2 regions of the Peribacillus sp. FSL P2-0133 genome follow, and region 2 is predicted to be linked to the other one. Evidence: riboswitches for the same ligand, from Rfam matches in the RefSeq annotation. Region 2 holds a riboswitch; the other holds the start of a gene.

Region 1 (8,358 bases), 1.9 Mb from region 2:
TTCCCGCTCTTTACCAACCTCGGCAACCATTTTTATTTCAAATTGCTTCAAATACCGCAATCCGCCATGAACAAGTTTTGTCGAGCGGCTTGAAGTACCTGCTGCAAAGTCCTGCATTTCAACCAAAGCCACTTTCATTCCACGGGTCGTTGCATCCAGGGCGATCCCTGCACCGGTAATTCCCCCGCCAATGACAACCACATCATATTTCTCTTTTTTCAGAAGTTCGATCGTTTCTTCGCGATATATATTTGAAAACCTCATGCCTGACTCCTCCTTTAAGTATTGCATTCTATTTTTTTCTTGAATTCTGCACATTTACTCGTGAATTCACACGGTTTACTCGTGAATTCGTGCTGTTTACTCGTGAATTCTGCATTTACTCGTGAATTCGCGCGCTTTACTCGTGAATTCACGCGGTTTACTCGTGAATTTGCGCTGTTTACTCGTGAATTCACACGGTTTACTCGTGAATTCGCGCGCTTTACTCGTGAATTTGCTCGGTTTACTCGTGAATTCTGCATTTACTCGTGAATTCACACGGTTTACTCGTGAGTTTGGTCAATATATTCAATTGGTTCATTTGTTCGCATAGTTTATATAGATATTAATATCCCTAATCTGCCATTAAAAACAAAAAAAGAGACCATAAATGACATTATCGAATTAACGATAACGCATTCATGGTCTCTCCTGTTCTCCGGCCGAGTTATTAACTTGATTTCATTATAGCATACTCCAGCTCGTTTGAGAAAGAATACATCTTGTTTTTTATTTAAATGCCATAGCGGCATGTACAGCTTTTTTCCAGCCTTCATATAATTTTTCACTATTTTGCTCTTCCATGGAGTGTTTAAAGGTTTTGTCTACCGCCCATTGCCGGGAGATTTCTTCTTGATCCTTCCAATACCCGACAGCAAGGCCTGCTAAGTATGCAGCTCCTAATGCTGTAGTTTCGTTTATGATCGGCCTCTCGACGGGCACCCGTAATAAGTCGCTTTGGAATTGCATCAGGAAGTCATTCTTGACTGCCCCGCCATCCACTCTTAATGTCTGGAGCTCGATTCCTGAATCCGCCTCCATTGCATCAAGGACATCCTTCGTTTGATATGCCAGTGATTCAAGTGTGGCACGAATGAAATGTTCTTTGGATGTGCCGCGCGTCAAACCAAAAACGGCTCCTCGCACTTCGCTGTCCCAATATGGAGTTCCAAGTCCTACAAAAGCCGGTACCACATATACTCCATCGGTACTTTCCACCCGTTTTGCATAGGCTTCGCTGTCCTTTGCATCATGAAGCATCCGCAGGCCATCGCGCAGCCATTGGATTGCGGAGCCCGCTACGAATATACTGCCTTCCAGTGCATATTCGACCTTCCCATTCAGTCCCCAGGCAAGGGTCGTCAATAGTCCGTGTTCGGAACTGACAGCCTTGGCTCCTGTATTCATGAGCATGAAACAGCCTGTTCCATACGTGTTTTTAGCCATTCCTTCATTAAAGCAGGCTTGGCCGAATAATGCTGCCTGCTGATCACCGGCTGCCCCGGCGATCGGAATCGATTGGCCGAAGAAATGATATTCGATCGTACGTGCATATTCCTCAGAGGAAGGCCTCACTTCCGGCAGCATTGATTTTGGTACAGTCAATATATCGAGCAGTTCTTCATCCCATTTCAGTTCATGGATATTGTACATCAATGTCCGGGATGCATTGGAATAGTCCGTTACATGGGCCTTGCCTCCTGATAGCTTCCAGATCAGCCAAGTATCGATGGTACCGAATAACAGCTTGCCTTCATCCGCCTTTTGCCGGGCCCCTTCCACATTATCGAGGATCCATTTCACTTTCGTTCCGGAAAAATAAGCATCTATCAACAATCCCGTTTTATCCCGGAATAGATCATTAAGTCCCTTTTCCTTCAAATCATCACAGATTTCACTTGTTTGCCTGGACTGCCATACAATCGCATTATAGACAGGGGTACCTGTTTCCTTATCCCAAACGACTGCCGTTTCACGCTGATTGGTGATCCCGATCCCGGCAATTTGCTCTGGCTTTACACCGGATTCAGATAGTACACCGGCAATCACCGCCAGGATCGATCCCCAAATCTCATTGGCGTTATGCTCGACCCAGCCTGGTTTAGGGAAATGCTGCGTGAATTCCTTTTGGGAGGAATGGACGATTTCCCCCTTTTCGTTAAATAAAATCGCCCGCGAACTCGTTGTTCCTTGATCTAATGATAAAATGTATTTTTCCAATGTGTATGCCCCTCCTTTTAATTAACTGGCAATATTTCTGCTTTCCAATTCATGTGACTGTTTTTTACCAAATGCATAGGCTAATATCAATAGTACCAGGCTTGCACCCAAAACAGACCAAAATCCTGCTGTTATTTCTCCCATAAAGAATGCTTTATAACAAACGGCACCAAGTGAACCCCCAATAATCGGTCCAACGACCGGAATCCATGAATAGCCCCAATTGGAATTGCCTTTACCCGGGATTGGCAGCAAAAAGTGAGCGATGCGCGGCCCCAGATCGCGTGCCGGGTTAATCGCGTATCCTGTCGTTCCCCCAAGAGACATCCCGATCACGACAATCAATAACCCGACTGCGAATGGATTTAGTCCCTCTGTAAAATTATTGGCACCTATAAATAATAAACCAAGAATAAGGATGAAAGTTCCAATCATCTCACTTAATAGATTTGAAAATGTATGCGGGATCGCAGGTGAAGTCGCGAACACACCAAGCTTCGCTCCTGGATCATCAGTAGCTTTCCAGTGTGGCAAATAATGCAGGAATACTAGAGTTGCTCCAAGGATTGCGCCAATCATTTGGGCAACGATGTAACCGGGCACATCACTCCAAGGAAATTCCCCAATAATCGCAAACCCTACTGTGACTGCCGGGTTTAAATGCGCCCCGCTTATGGACCCCACTGCAAAAACACCCATCGTAACAGCCAATCCCCATGCAATCGTGATAACGATCCAGCCGGCATCTTTTGCATAGGAACCCTTTAAGGATGAACCAGCCCCAATGCCTGCTCCGAATAAAACTAATATCATCGTACCTAACACTTCTCCCCAAAATGGAGTCATGAATAAAACCCCTCCCCTGATAAATTTTTAAACCATGCCAACAAATAAAAGGAGATCCACAGCAGAACTATCTTCATAAAATAAATTATGAATAGATCTGTTGTGAATCTCCTAGTCTCCGTCACATATATTAACTTGTACAATAAAATATACTAGGTAATGAAAACGCTGTCAATATTTTGTAAAAAATTAATCTATTTTTCTGTGATTTTTTTTAATTTCCCCTATTAAACGATATCCCATAATTCAGTTTTGGAAGTGGTGATTGACGACGCTCCAGCATCAAGGGCGTTCATGACTTCATCCGAAGTACGTATGAGGCCGCCTGCAAAAATCGGTGTCTGCAATCGTTCCTTCACTTCTTTTATCATCCATGGCATAGCGCCCGGCAATACTTCGATATAATCCGGCTTGGTTTTCTGCACCAGCTTATAACTTTTCTCAAGCGCATGTGAATCTATTAAAAAGATTCGCTGGATGGCAATGACTCCCTTTTGCTTCGCCTTCAATATAACGTTTGATTTAGTTGAAATCAGCCCATATGGATTATATTCCTGACAAATGAATTCTGTCGCGTACTCATCACTTCTTATGCCATGGATCAAATCGACATGATAAATCATTTTCTTATTATGCTGCTTTGCCATCATACTTACGTTTTTCAATTGTGATATATGCAAATCAAGAAACACACCTATTTCATAGGAACTTTCTAAAAATCTTTCGAAATCCTTCATGCTTGCTGAAGCAGGCAAAATCTTCTGATCCATCATTATCCTCCTCATTCCCAGAAAAACTCAAAACTTCAAGTCATTTAGTATATTTTAAAGAGCTTGATTTATCAAACACATTTTTTTCATGACCAATGTCACCATAACACTATCATACCTGTCACTCCCTTTATAGTTTTCGGCTAAGAATGTATGTAAACTCCATCATAAAGTAATTTTCATTTTCAATGCACCTTCGACGAGTTCATACGATTTAATTGTGCCAACGGGAATTTTTCTCACGATGCTCCAAGCATTAACATTCATTTTGATCGTTCTTTTTTCAAATTCAAAAAATGGAGGTCTGTTAAATATCCTTTGGTTGATGAAATTCCTGTCAATTGGTTCCATTTCCACTAATTCAAATACAATCGTTCTTTTTTCCACATGAACCGGTTTTAATGTAATCCGAAAAGCTACGTTTTTCTTAAACATCATTTTTTTCACTTCCATCGTTCCGGAAAGTACTATATGCTTTGGCGTAATCTCGACTTTAATATCCTGACCATATGATTTCATTCTTAAGATTTTCTCTATCATGGCTTCAGTTACCGTTATTGGTATGCCATTTTTGAATGGACTGAATGTACTCATCCTTGCATTCCCCTCCTGCCGCTCATACGGAACGTCGGTTATAGCATATGCCAGGTTCCCTGATGTAGTTAACTTTTCAACCCATATTAATAATCGGTATATTCGAAATCTTCCACCTTCAATACTTGACCTTTATAAAAACTATCTGTATAGTCATAATTAATTTAATAGACAACTCTTATCCAGAGAGGTGGAGGGACTGGCCCTTTGATGCCTCAGCAACAGACTGATCATGTACTGTGCTAATTCCAGAAGTGTAAAAACTTGAAGATAAGAAGAGTATATAGCTTTGCTGCCAACACCTCTTCTTATTTTTAAGAAGAGGTTTTTTATTTTTAAAAGGAAAGAAGGAATGCAACATGTCAATCACATTAACGAAAGCACCATTCAGGGCTGATCACGTCGGAAGTTTATTAAGACCAGAACGTTTACATATTGCCAGAAAGCAATTTAAGGAAGGTACCATTTCAGCAGAGCGGCTTCGTGAAGTTGAAACCGAAGAAATCAATCGGATTGTCGAAAAACAAATTGAAGTTGGATTAGAGGCCGTGACGGATGGTGAGTTCAGACGAACATGGTGGCACTTTGACTTCCTCGAACATTTAAATGGCATCGAGGGATATGTGACTGAAAAAGGTCTCACATTCGATGGTGTGGAAACAGAGAGATATAACGTTCGCAATACCGGGAAGGTTTCATTCAATCCTGAACATCCCTTCATTCGCGATTTCATTGAATTGAACAAAATCGTGAACGGACGCGCCGTTGCCAAGCAAACCATTCCCAGCCCAAATCAATTATTTGCTGTAGGCATTCATAATGAAGACATCTACCCTGATATTGAAGACTATGCTAATGATATCATCAAAGCGTATCAGCATGCTTTGAAGGCTTTTTATGAAGCAGGTGTACGTTATCTTCAATTGGATGATGTATATATTGCCAGACTTTCAGCTCCAGATTTCCAGTTCAAAGATGGAAAATATACGAGGGAACAGTTAATCGATCTTGCACTTCGCGTAATTAATGGCGCATTGGAAGGCAAACCAGAAGACCTTGTCGTCACTACACACCTATGTCGTGGGAACTACCAGTCGACTTGGGCGTTTGAAGGAAGCTATGCCCGTATCGCCCCAACTTTATTGGCAAAAGAAACAGTGGATGGATTTTTCTTGGAATATGATGATCAACGCTCAGGAGATTTCAAACCATTGGAATACATTCCAAATGGCGGAGCACGGGTCGTACTGGGTGTCGTCACTTCAAAAAATGGAGAAATCGAAGACAAGGAAGCTGTTAAGGCACGCATTGAAGAAGCCTCGCACTTCGTTCCTCTCGAACAATTATGCTTAAGTCCGCAATGCGGCTTCGCCTCCACCCATCACGGCAACAAGCTGACCGAAGAACAGCAATGGGAAAAGCTGAAATTCGTCGTTGATGTAGCAAAAGAAGTATGGAAATGATTTTTTAGCGGAGACTTTAATTCTGATTTACAGGATTTGAACAACCTAATCGGCCGCACTTATAAGGGAGCCGATTAGGTTCTTGCAATAATACATTTCCATTCCTTTAATGACTCTTTAGATAACGGTATCAAGTTTTGCTAATTATGAAACTAACGATGAATGATGAATCCTAAAGCTGAAAGCAAACAAAAAAAGAACGGTCACCAGCACGTCCCCTTTTTACTTGCAGTTATCATCATCATCCATTTTCTTCACAAATATATCATCCGTCACCCTATCTTCCAGCTTGTTCCTCAAGGCCAATTCCGCAGCCTTCCCATCACTAGGCGACCCGTCCGAGAAATACATCGGAAACAAGGAGAAAAACATAACATAGAAAGAAAAATAGATGAATTGATACCAGATCACCGAGCTGTCCAGGATATTCTGATACACTAAACTATAGATGGTCAGCATGCTGACTAAATTAAAGATAGCCCCCCCTAAATATATCAGCGTATTCGTCAATCGATTATCATGTTTCAATCCCTTGAACTCGCAAGTCCCATTCCAAAAATAATATTTCCTCACCTCTATGTTCCGAAAGGCGAAAAGTTTATTACCACAACCTATCAAGATCTTCTTTTCTGATCCCCCAAAGATCGTAACAAAGAAAATATGCCCGCTCAAATGTATCAGCGTAACGATCGGCATGATCAAAAAAAAGGAAAATAGAAATTTAATGATATCAGAGAGACCAAACATGTTTAAGCAACCCTCCTTACCAGGATGCTACTCTGATACCCTGCCCACATTAGTTATAACTGGTAAATTTTTCACATTAATCATATATTGCTTTCCACAAGTGCTATTGTTCTCCTTCTGCTTAATTTGGGTTGTTTCCAGCTTAATATGGCCTTCCTCCGCTTATTTCGACCTATCTCCAACTTAATTCGACCTTCAAAAAGAAGGCTATCCCCTTCCAAAAAAACTCGGAAAAGTGATAGCCTTTACAGCTTTATTTAGCGATTGGGGGTGTGAAGAATTTCTGCGTTGTTTTGTCCTGGCCTCAAGCCTGCATGTTTATATTCAGGGGTGAAAACCGATGTTTTGATCGGGCAGCCGATTTGCTTCTGGGCATTTCCTTTTCCGTCCGGTACCTCGACGATCATTCCCCTGTCCTTCAATTGGGGGTGTTCGGCCGCTTCAGTGAAGGTCAGCACTGGTTCTGCACAGGCCTCGAAATCAGCGAATATTTCCTGCCATTCATGAAAATCCCTTTCAAGGAAAGCCAGTCGGACGGCCGTTTTAAACCTGATTCCGCTTTCTTCATCGCTTTTCATGCTCAGTTCATACAATTCGGGTGCACCGATCGCTTCACATAAGGCTTTTCGAAAAGGGGGCTCAAGGCTTCCTACCGAAAAATAGCGTCCATCTTTCGTTTCGTAAAAGTCATAAAAGGATCCTCCGTTCAACATCAGTTTTTCTGGTTCAAGATCGAGGCCCCCTTGTAAATTCAGGGGTGCGGATATGGCATTCAAGGCAAAACTGCAGTCGGTCATGCTGATGTCGATGGCTTGGCCGAATCCCGTTCTTTCCCTGTGAATGACTGCAGATAATATACCGATAACAGCATGCAGTGATCCTCCGGCAAGATCTGCTATTTGGGTTCCGTTTTTTGCCGGGCCATCCTTTTTCGTACCGGAATAGCCTGATAAGCCTGCAATCGAAATATAATTGATATCATGTCCCGGTCGGTCTTTATAGGGACCTGTCTGGCCGAAGCCCGTGATGGAACAGTAAATCAGCTTCGGATTGATCCATTTTAATGCCTCATAGCCCAGCCCTAGGCGTTCCATGACGCCTGGACGGAACTGTTCAATGACGATATCGTATTCCTTCACTAGATTTTTTACGGATTCGATGGACTCAGATTGTTTTAAATCAAGTGTGATCGACTTCTTAGATCTGTTAAGATACTGGTTCACACCCCATGAATCCGTTGCTCCCGGCCTCTCTACCTTCAAAACGTCCGCTCCTAAATCCGCTAGCATCAAAGTGGCAAATGGGCCTGGCAGTAACGTTGAAAAGTCCAATACTTTTAAATGAGTCAATAAGGTCATCAGCCGTGCACCTTCCCTTTCCATTGGAAATAGTAAAAGCTTTCCCCGTCGTTCTGTACATGGAATTTAGCAGAGTTTACGATTATCATATAACACCGCCTGAAATTTTTGTATAAATTTCCATTTAATAAAAATAAAAAGCCAGGAATCAGCTTCCTGGCTTTTGTTAATGAGCCTATAGAAAACAAGTAAAAGCCGGACAATTTAAAACTACATTGTCCGGCTGATTTTACTTTACGCTTGTTCATTCATATTTTTTGTCAAAGTCAAATTTTACTTCATCAAGTTTAACGAATTTAGTTTTTCTTACCAGTTTAT
Region 2 (8,358 bases):
CACTGCGAAGCCGACTCTCCACCCTGCCATATTGTATGTTTTCGATAGTGTGTATATTTCTATTCCTACATCCTTCGCTCCCTTTGCCTGGAGAAAGCTTATCGGTTTTTTTCCGTCGAATCCGATCGCACCATAAGCGAAATCGTGGACCACACAAATGGAATGCTCTTTTGCGAAGGTGACGGTTTCATCAAAGAAACTTTCAGTTGCAGAAGCACCTGTGGGATTATTCGGATAGTTCAAGAACATCATTTTGGCTTTATCAAGTACTTCTTTATGTATGTCATCGTATTTCGGAAGAAAATCATTTTCTTCTGTCAAGGGCATGAGTTCGGTCTTTGCCTGGGCTAAAACAACTCCGGAAAGATAATCCGGATAGCCTGGATCTGGAACAAGGATCGTATCACCTGGATTCAATAAACACTGCGGCAGTTCTACAAGACCTGCCTTCCCCCCGAAGAGAATCGCCACTTCACTATTCGGATCTAGCTTGACACCGTATTCTCGTTCATAAAAGACGGCGGCAGCATCTTTTAAATATTGATGCCCCCGGAATGGCGAATATTTATGATTTATCGTTTTTTCAGCGGCAGACTGCAAACTTTTCACGATATGTTCTGGCGTCGGCTGATCAGGGTTTCCCTGGCCTAAATTAATGACATCATGTCCTTGCTCCGTGATCGCATTGACTTTTGCGACTAGTGAAGCAAAAAACTGCTTGGGCAGGTCCTGAAGCTGGCCGGATTTTTCGAATTGCACCATTTATACACCTTCTCTGAAATTTCTTGAAATTCTAGTCACAAATGATATATGTTTATCATAGTCTTGTAAAGTATTTTTTACATGTGGGGGTTTTAAACGATGAAGTGGAAAATAGCTTGTATTCAAATGGATATAGCCTTCGGGCAACCGGATATCAATTTTCAGGTTGCAGAACAATGGATGGAAAAAGCGGCACGCTCAGAACCCGATATCGTCATTTTACCGGAACTTTGGACAACAGGATACGACTTGACCAGGTTAAATGAGATTGCTGATCATGAGGCAGAAAAAACGATTGAATTTTTTAAAACACAGGCACAGAAACACCAGATTCACATCATAGGCGGTTCCATTGCGAAAAAAACAAGCAAGGGAATCTATAACACCATGATCATCATCGATAAACATGGAAATCTCATTAAAGAATATGATAAGCTTCACTTATTTCAGTTAATGGATGAACATCATTTCCTGCAGCCAGGAGAAAAAGATGGTTTATTTACTCTTGATGAAAAAATATGTGCTGGATTCGTTTGTTATGACATCCGTTTTCCTGAATGGCAGCGAGCCCATACCGTTCAAGGCGCCGAAGTTCTATTCGTAACGGCTGAATGGCCAAAGCCGAGACTCGATCATTGGAGAGCCTTGTTGATTAGCCGTGCCATCGAGAACCAAGCCTATGTTGTAGCCGTTAATCGTTCAGGTTCGGATGTCAATAATATATTTGCGGGTCATTCCTTGATTATTGATCCATGGGGGAATATCATAAGTGAAGCCGGAGAAGAAAACGAACTCTTGACAGGCACCCTGGACTTCAAAAAAGTTACGGAAGCCCGTAACAAAATACCTGTATTCGAAGATCGCCGCCCTGATTTTTATTAATTTACCCATTGACAAACTATTTAAAAAGTTGTTATTATTTTCCCGAAGATTAAAATTTCAGAAAACATTTACTCTTATCAAGAGCAGGCTGAGGGATAAAGGCCCTATGAAGCCCAGCAACCGACTGTAATACCATTGTGAAATGGGGCGGATTCACCGCCGGATTATAAAATCCACAGAGCACGGTGCTAATTCCACCAGAATTCATATTCTGGAAGATAAGAGGTCCGAAGCCAAAACTTCTGCCTCTTTCTATATGAAAGAGGCTTTTTTATTCTTATTTTGAATCTGGAGGGGAAAAGAATGACGCAAAACCATTCAAATTTTAAGAGATTGACAAACGAAACAGCTATAACCCTTGCAAAAAAACTTGGGTTGGTCAATGCGGATGCAAGTTTAAAATGTAAAGAAATCGGCGATGGTAACTTAAATTATGTTTTTCATATTACAGACACGCACACAAATAAAGGAATAATCATCAAACAAGCGGTCCCTTATGCCAAGGTACTTGGTGAAAGCTGGCCGCTGACATTGAAAAGGGCTGCCATTGAAGCGAATGCGCTGATTCATTTCAGAAGTTATTGCCCCGAATTCGTACCGCAAGTCTATTATTCGGATGAACAGCTTGCCATCACGGTCATGGAGGATTTATCTCACTTGAAAATCGTTAGGACAGGATTGATCGATGGCGATTCATATCCATTGCTTTCACAGCATATTGGTGAGTATGTTGCGAAGACGGCATTTTATACATCCGATTATCATTTAGAACCATCTGCGAAAAAGGAAGTGGCCCGACATTTCACGAATCCGGAACTCTGCAAAATCACTGAGGTCTTTATTTTCACGGATCCATTTTTTGAGGAACTCCCCGGAGACTTCGAGGTGGAATTGACTGATGCCGCCAAAAATATCTGGAATGATCAAGAAGTAATACTTGAGGTCGCTAAGCTGAAACAAGGCTTTGAAACCGAGCAGGAGGCATTACTTCATGGAGATTTACATACTGGAAGTATATTTGCAAGTGAAACTGAAACAAAGGTTATTGATCCGGAATTCGCTTTTTATGGGCCCGTTGGTTTTGACCTTGGTCAATACACCGCGAACCTTCTCTTCCAGGCAGTCACACGCAATGGCGCTGGAAAGGAAGAGATTTTCACACACCTTCATGAATTTTGGAATGCCTTTGAAGAAACTTATACCGAATTATGGGAAGGTCAAAATAAAAGCCCATTCCGCCATGTGAAAGGTTATCTGCCTTACTTACTGACAAAATTCAAAAAAGATGCTTTCGGTTTTGCCGGCTGTGAACTGATTCGGCGAACCATAGGCCTTTCCCATGTTGCCGATATAAACGTCATTGAAAATAAAGAAACAAGGATTGCTGCCAAAACGGCAACATTGGAAATTGGTGCATTTTTAATTAAAAACCGGGAAGAATTGGATGTTCCAGCAGTCATTGAAGCATTGAAGCAACGTACACTGCCATCTTATTCAACCATTTAAAAGGAGACCTGCACATGACTACACTAGCACCCTTACCATATTCGGTACAATGGGATGATACCCATATTACATTATTAAATCAACAAGCCCTTCCTTCCATAACTGAATTTATTGAACTTCATTCTGTTGATGATGTATTTGACAGCATTTTGACATTAAAAGTTCGCGGTGCCCCAGCAATTGGACTGACGGCAGCATTTGGTGTTGCTCTTGGTGCCAAACAGGAAACAACCGCTGAATTAGGGGATTTCAAGAGAAATGTAACGAGGCATATTGAAAAACTCGCCTCTTCACGGCCAACTGCAGTCAACCTTTTTTGGGCGTTAAGGAGGATGGAGAACACCTTGCATGCTGCGCAAAGCATTTCAGCTGCAAAGGAAGCACTTGTATCGGAGGCTAAAGCCATCTTTGCTGAAGATGAAGAAATGTGCAGGAAAATCGGGGAACATGGTTTATCCTTATTCACTAGAGGAGATTCCATTCTCACTCATTGCAACGCTGGGGGAATTGCCACAGCTCGGTATGGCACAGCCCTAGCTCCCTTCCACCTGGCTAAAGAAAGGGACTTTCCGCTAAAAGTGTTCGCATGTGAAACGAGGCCTGTCCTGCAAGGTGCGCGTTTGACGGCTTGGGAATTGATGCAAGCGGGGGTTGATGTCACCTTAATTTCAGATAATATGGCTGCACATACGATTCACCAGAAACAAATAAATGGAATTATCGTCGGGGCCGACAGGATTGCGGCCAATGGAGATACAGCCAATAAAATCGGGACATTGGGATTGGCCATATTAGCCAAGCACTTTGGCATCCCCTTTTATGTGGCCGCACCATCAAGCACATTCGACCTTTCTATCGAATCCGGCACATCCATCCCGATCGAAGAACGGAATGAAGCGGAAATCACCTTCATTCAAGGTGTAAGGATCGCTCCGGAAAACGTGAAGACTTTCAACCCAGCCTTTGACGTTACACCAAATCATCTTATTACGAGCATCATTACCGAAAACGGCATCATAATACCGGATTTCATTAAAAACATTCCACATTTTGTTAATTGATGCAGGTTCCTTATTGATGATAAAAAAACGAGAAGGATTTCGTATCCCTCTCGTTTTTTAAAGATGATCATGATTATTCTTACGAGGTCTATAATACAATAATTCAAGTGAATTCGAACATATTCACTTAATATAAGGTTGTTTTCAATAATAGATCTTATTATTTTGAAAAGAACTCCTGAAGTGCCTTTTTATTTTTAGTGTAGTCCATTTCCAAAACGGCTCCGGACTGGGGATATATTTCATCTTTAAAGCTTCCTTCCACTGGAACCCTTAAGGTTTCGACGGTGTCCGGTGTATGGAAGACGGCTTTTGGACCCATTTCCATTATTGTTTTCAGTCCAATATCTGTATCCAGGTACGAGAGTCCTTGTTCGATGATACTAGGAAGGGCTGCCATCCCTTCGAAGGATGAGATTTGATTTATGAACGCTGTTTTTATTTGGACCATTACTTCTTGTTGACGCTCTACCCTTCCAAAATCACTTTCATCGTCATGCCTAAAACGGACATATTTCAATATTTCCTCACCATGTAAAACATTTTTACCAACACTTGCTTGAATGCTCATATCATCAATGATTTCCTGATCCACATTCACCGCTACCCCCTCAGGGGCAAGTAAATCGACCATCTTCACAAATCCCTGGAAGTCGATTACCGCTACATGATCGACCTTGATATCGAAGTTCTCCTGTATGGTTTTCTTGAGCAGTTCCCTTCCACCATAATAATAAGCTGCATTTATTTTGTTATATCCTGATTTATTCCCGGGCATTTTCACATAACTATCACGCATGATGGAAGCCAGCTTCAGTTTCTCCTGCTCAGGAAAGTATTTTGCCAGGATAATCGCATCTGATCGAGATTTTTGCTCTCCCCTTGTATCAACACCAATTAACAGAAATGTTTTCACGCTTTCCTGGTCCTCTTCTTTGGTTAGTTTTTTTTCCGTACCTGCATTTCCATTTTGTTTGGGTAAAGGGGCATAGGTGCAGCCTGCCAGAATCAAGATCAATAGATATATGAAAAATCCCTTTACTTTCATTACCTCACCTCATCGGAAAATTACCCCTATTTTCTGTCTAATATTGGAATTTTATGCATTTAACGACAAAAAAGCCTGCCAACGATAATCGCTGACAGGCTTTTCGGGCATAATCATTTATTTGATTTCTTTCTTTAATACTTCTACTGCCTTTTTCACTTGTGTGTCGTTTTTAAGGATCTTCTCGCGGATGACCTGCATCAATTTCACGGTAGTATCATCTTTAATAGTCCCAGTTTCTTTAATTTTTTGTTCCTTCTGGAATGCTATGACCGCATTCGTGGTTGCTTCATCAAAGAATCCATCTATCTTTCCTGGATCATGTCCTGCTTCCTTCAGCATCTCTTCAGCTGCTTTCACTTCACTCGAAGAATCGGATGCTTTCAATTCCTTATCAGGTGAAATGTACGGAAGGCTGGCATAATCAGGAAGCTTTACATTAATATCCGGCTTGATCCCTTTTTTATGAATCCAATTGCCTTCAGGAGTCAACCATTTAGCTGCCGTATATTTGAAGTTAGATCCATCTTTAAAGGGTTTGGTGGCAGTCTGAACTGTCCCTTTCCCAAATGACTTGACACCGATCAATGGAATGTCCGCAGACTCACTGACAGCCGCTGCAACGATTTCAGAAGCACTGGCACTTCCGTCATCAATCAATACGACTACCGGGATTTTCAGTTCTCCATCATTCTCCGATTTATAGACTTCTTTTTTCCCGCTGCGATCCTCTACTTGAAGGACCACTTTCCCATTAGGTATGAACAGGCTTGCCATTTCTATTGCTTGGTCAAGAAGTCCCCCTGGGTTTCCGCGCAAATCCAATACGAGACCCTTCATATCCTTCTTCGACATTTCTTCAAGCGCCGTTTTCAGCTCTTGGACTGTATGTTCGGAAAAACTGGTCACTTGAATTTTTGCAACTCCATCATCAAGCATTTCCGCATAAACCGTTTCAATTGGAATTGTATCCCGTTTAATTGTGAGCTCAATCGGTTCCGACTCACCAGCTCTTGAGATGGATAAATCCACTTTCGTTCCCTTTTCGCCCCTTATTTTCAGGACAGCTTCAGAAGAGCTTAGTCCTTCAACGCTTTTACCGTCCACACTTAAAATGATATCATTCGGTTTTACCCCTGATTTTTCTGCTGGGGACCCTTTTATCGGTGAGACGACCATGATTTTTCCATCCTGCTCCTGAATTTCGGCACCGATTCCTTCAAAGGATGAAGAGATGCTCTCACGGAAACTCGATGCTTCCTTTTTATCCATATAAGCAGAGTAGGGATCATCCAATGATTTGATCATTCCATTAATTGCCCCGTCAACCAGCTTTTCTTCATCAACCTCTTCATAATAGTTATCTTTTATCGTATCGTATGTAGAATACAGCTTTTCAAATTCCGAATGTTTATCCGGTGCTAATGACTCTACTTTTTCATCTCCAAAGGTCAAGGCTATTGTAGTAATCCCTGCAGTTAGAAATATGACTAAGAAAATCCCCATAATGAACGTAAACTTCTTTATTTTAATGAATTTCCCTGCCTCTTTTGGCTGTTTTTGATTTTCTTCTTCCACTGAAGCCTCACCACTTTCATTCTTCATGACGATATAAACGATTTCATTCCTATTTTATCAGCTTTCATGCCAATCGAAAAATAATAGTTATCAAAAATAACAACTTATGACCATATGTATTTTTTTACCGCTTCGCAAACGTTAATATAGAGAAAGCTCCAAGGGCAACAGCCATCTCCTGACATTACAACAATAAGGATACCAAGGAATAACTGAGCCTGTATCCCGACTGTCATTCTACAGCATCACTTATTCCTGGTAACCCGCCTGACATTTACATCCGATTATCAATCCTTGATAGCTGCTTCCAATGCCACCTCAACCATTTCGTTAAAAGTTGACTGGCGCTCATCCGACGACGTTTCTTCACCGGTTAAAATGTGATCGGAAATGGTTAATACAGATAAAGCTTGGCGGCCAAATTTAGCGGCAAGCGTGTATAGGGCAGCTGATTCCATTTCTATTGCAAGTATTTGGTATTTTGCCCATTTTTCCAATTCACTATTATCGTTATAAAACTGATCGGCCGTAAATACATTACCGACCTTCAATTGCAAGCCTTTAGCCGTGCCGGCGTCATACGCTTTTCTTAGTAATTCGAAATCAGCGGTTGGGGCAAAGTCCACCCCACCGAAAGTCATGCGGTTCATTTGGGAATCGGTGGAAGCACTCATGGCAAGGATCACATCCCTGACTTTTACATCTTTTTGAATCGCTCCTGCAGTTCCCACACGAATCAGCTTCTGGACATTATAGCTATTCATCAATTCATTCACGTAAATGGAAATGGATGGAACCCCCATGCCTGTACCTTGTACAGAAATTCGTTTCCCTTTATATGTCCCTGTATATCCAAACATGTTACGAACTTCATTATAAAGTTTAGCATCCTCTAAAAATGTTTCAGCAATATATTTTGCACGCAACGGGTCCCCTGGTAGTAAGACCGTTTCCGCAATTTCATTTTCTTTTGCACCAATATGTACGCTCATACGACTATGTCCTCCTTAACTTGTGGTTGAAATGATATTCAAAAACTACTATACCATATCAACCACAAGTTAGGAAAATTGAACCTTATCCTAGAACTTGAAAAACTGGAAATCACGAAAAGACTTTTGGCACCCTTACTCTAAACCGCAAACAAAACGGCGGTGGTCCGCCGTCTTTTTTTAAATCGTTAATAAAATTAAGGGAAAGGAAGCTGCTAACCGTCTTATGACAGGTTACTCATCGACTTCTTCATCAATTATGCATTTTTCAAGAAGATATTCGAATGTGATGTCAGCAAGATCTTCAACTTCAGCTTCTGTTGGAAGATAGCCCCGTCTTATCAATTCTTGAAAAAAGAATTCCGCTATCTCTTCTGTATCAATAAAAACCTCAATTTCTCGCAAATCATCGCCCCCTTATTTAAAGGTCTATGAATGTGTAGAGACAAATATACCAGTAAGGCATCCCATAATGGAAAATCATATGAAGGGCCTATAGTCATCATGATCCATTTCTGTTCAATTTGAA

What was found. A riboswitch is a leader RNA that binds a small molecule or an ion and turns the genes downstream of it on or off. The one in region 2 is predicted to bind S-adenosylmethionine.
Region 1: it holds a riboswitch for S-adenosylmethionine, as region 2 does, so the genes downstream of both, MKY17_RS25350 (5-methyltetrahydropteroyltriglutamate--homocysteine S-methyltransferase) here and mtnK (S-methyl-5-thioribose kinase) in region 2, are expected to answer to the same signal.

The regions. Positions count from the first base shown of each region.
Region 1 is NZ_CP150254.1:5,240,575-5,248,932, forward strand. It holds gene MKY17_RS25320 (FAD-dependent oxidoreductase) at 1-264, opposite strand, end outside; gene MKY17_RS25325 (hypothetical protein) at 361-540, opposite strand; gene glpK (glycerol kinase GlpK) at 772-2,262, opposite strand; gene MKY17_RS25335 (MIP/aquaporin family protein) at 2,284-3,108, opposite strand; gene MKY17_RS25340 (glycerol-3-phosphate responsive antiterminator) at 3,336-3,878, opposite strand; gene MKY17_RS25345 (hypothetical protein) at 4,044-4,472, opposite strand; SAM riboswitch class I at 4,648-4,749, shown strand; gene MKY17_RS25350 (5-methyltetrahydropteroyltriglutamate--homocysteine S-methyltransferase) at 4,832-5,935, shown strand; gene MKY17_RS25355 (hypothetical protein) at 6,158-6,682, opposite strand; gene MKY17_RS25360 (CaiB/BaiF CoA-transferase family protein) at 6,940-8,040, opposite strand; gene MKY17_RS25365 (amino acid permease) at 8,285-8,358, opposite strand, start outside.
Region 2 is NZ_CP150254.1:3,378,152-3,386,509, forward strand. It holds gene MKY17_RS16135 (pyridoxal phosphate-dependent aminotransferase) at 1-762, opposite strand, end outside; gene MKY17_RS16140 (carbon-nitrogen family hydrolase) at 862-1,644, shown strand; SAM riboswitch class I at 1,716-1,869, shown strand; gene mtnK (S-methyl-5-thioribose kinase) at 1,948-3,150, shown strand; gene mtnA (S-methyl-5-thioribose-1-phosphate isomerase) at 3,165-4,211, shown strand; gene MKY17_RS16155 (LCP family protein) at 4,372-5,259, opposite strand; gene MKY17_RS16160 (S41 family peptidase) at 5,377-6,837, opposite strand; gene deoD (purine-nucleoside phosphorylase) at 7,125-7,829, opposite strand; gene MKY17_RS16170 (YozD family protein) at 8,064-8,234, opposite strand.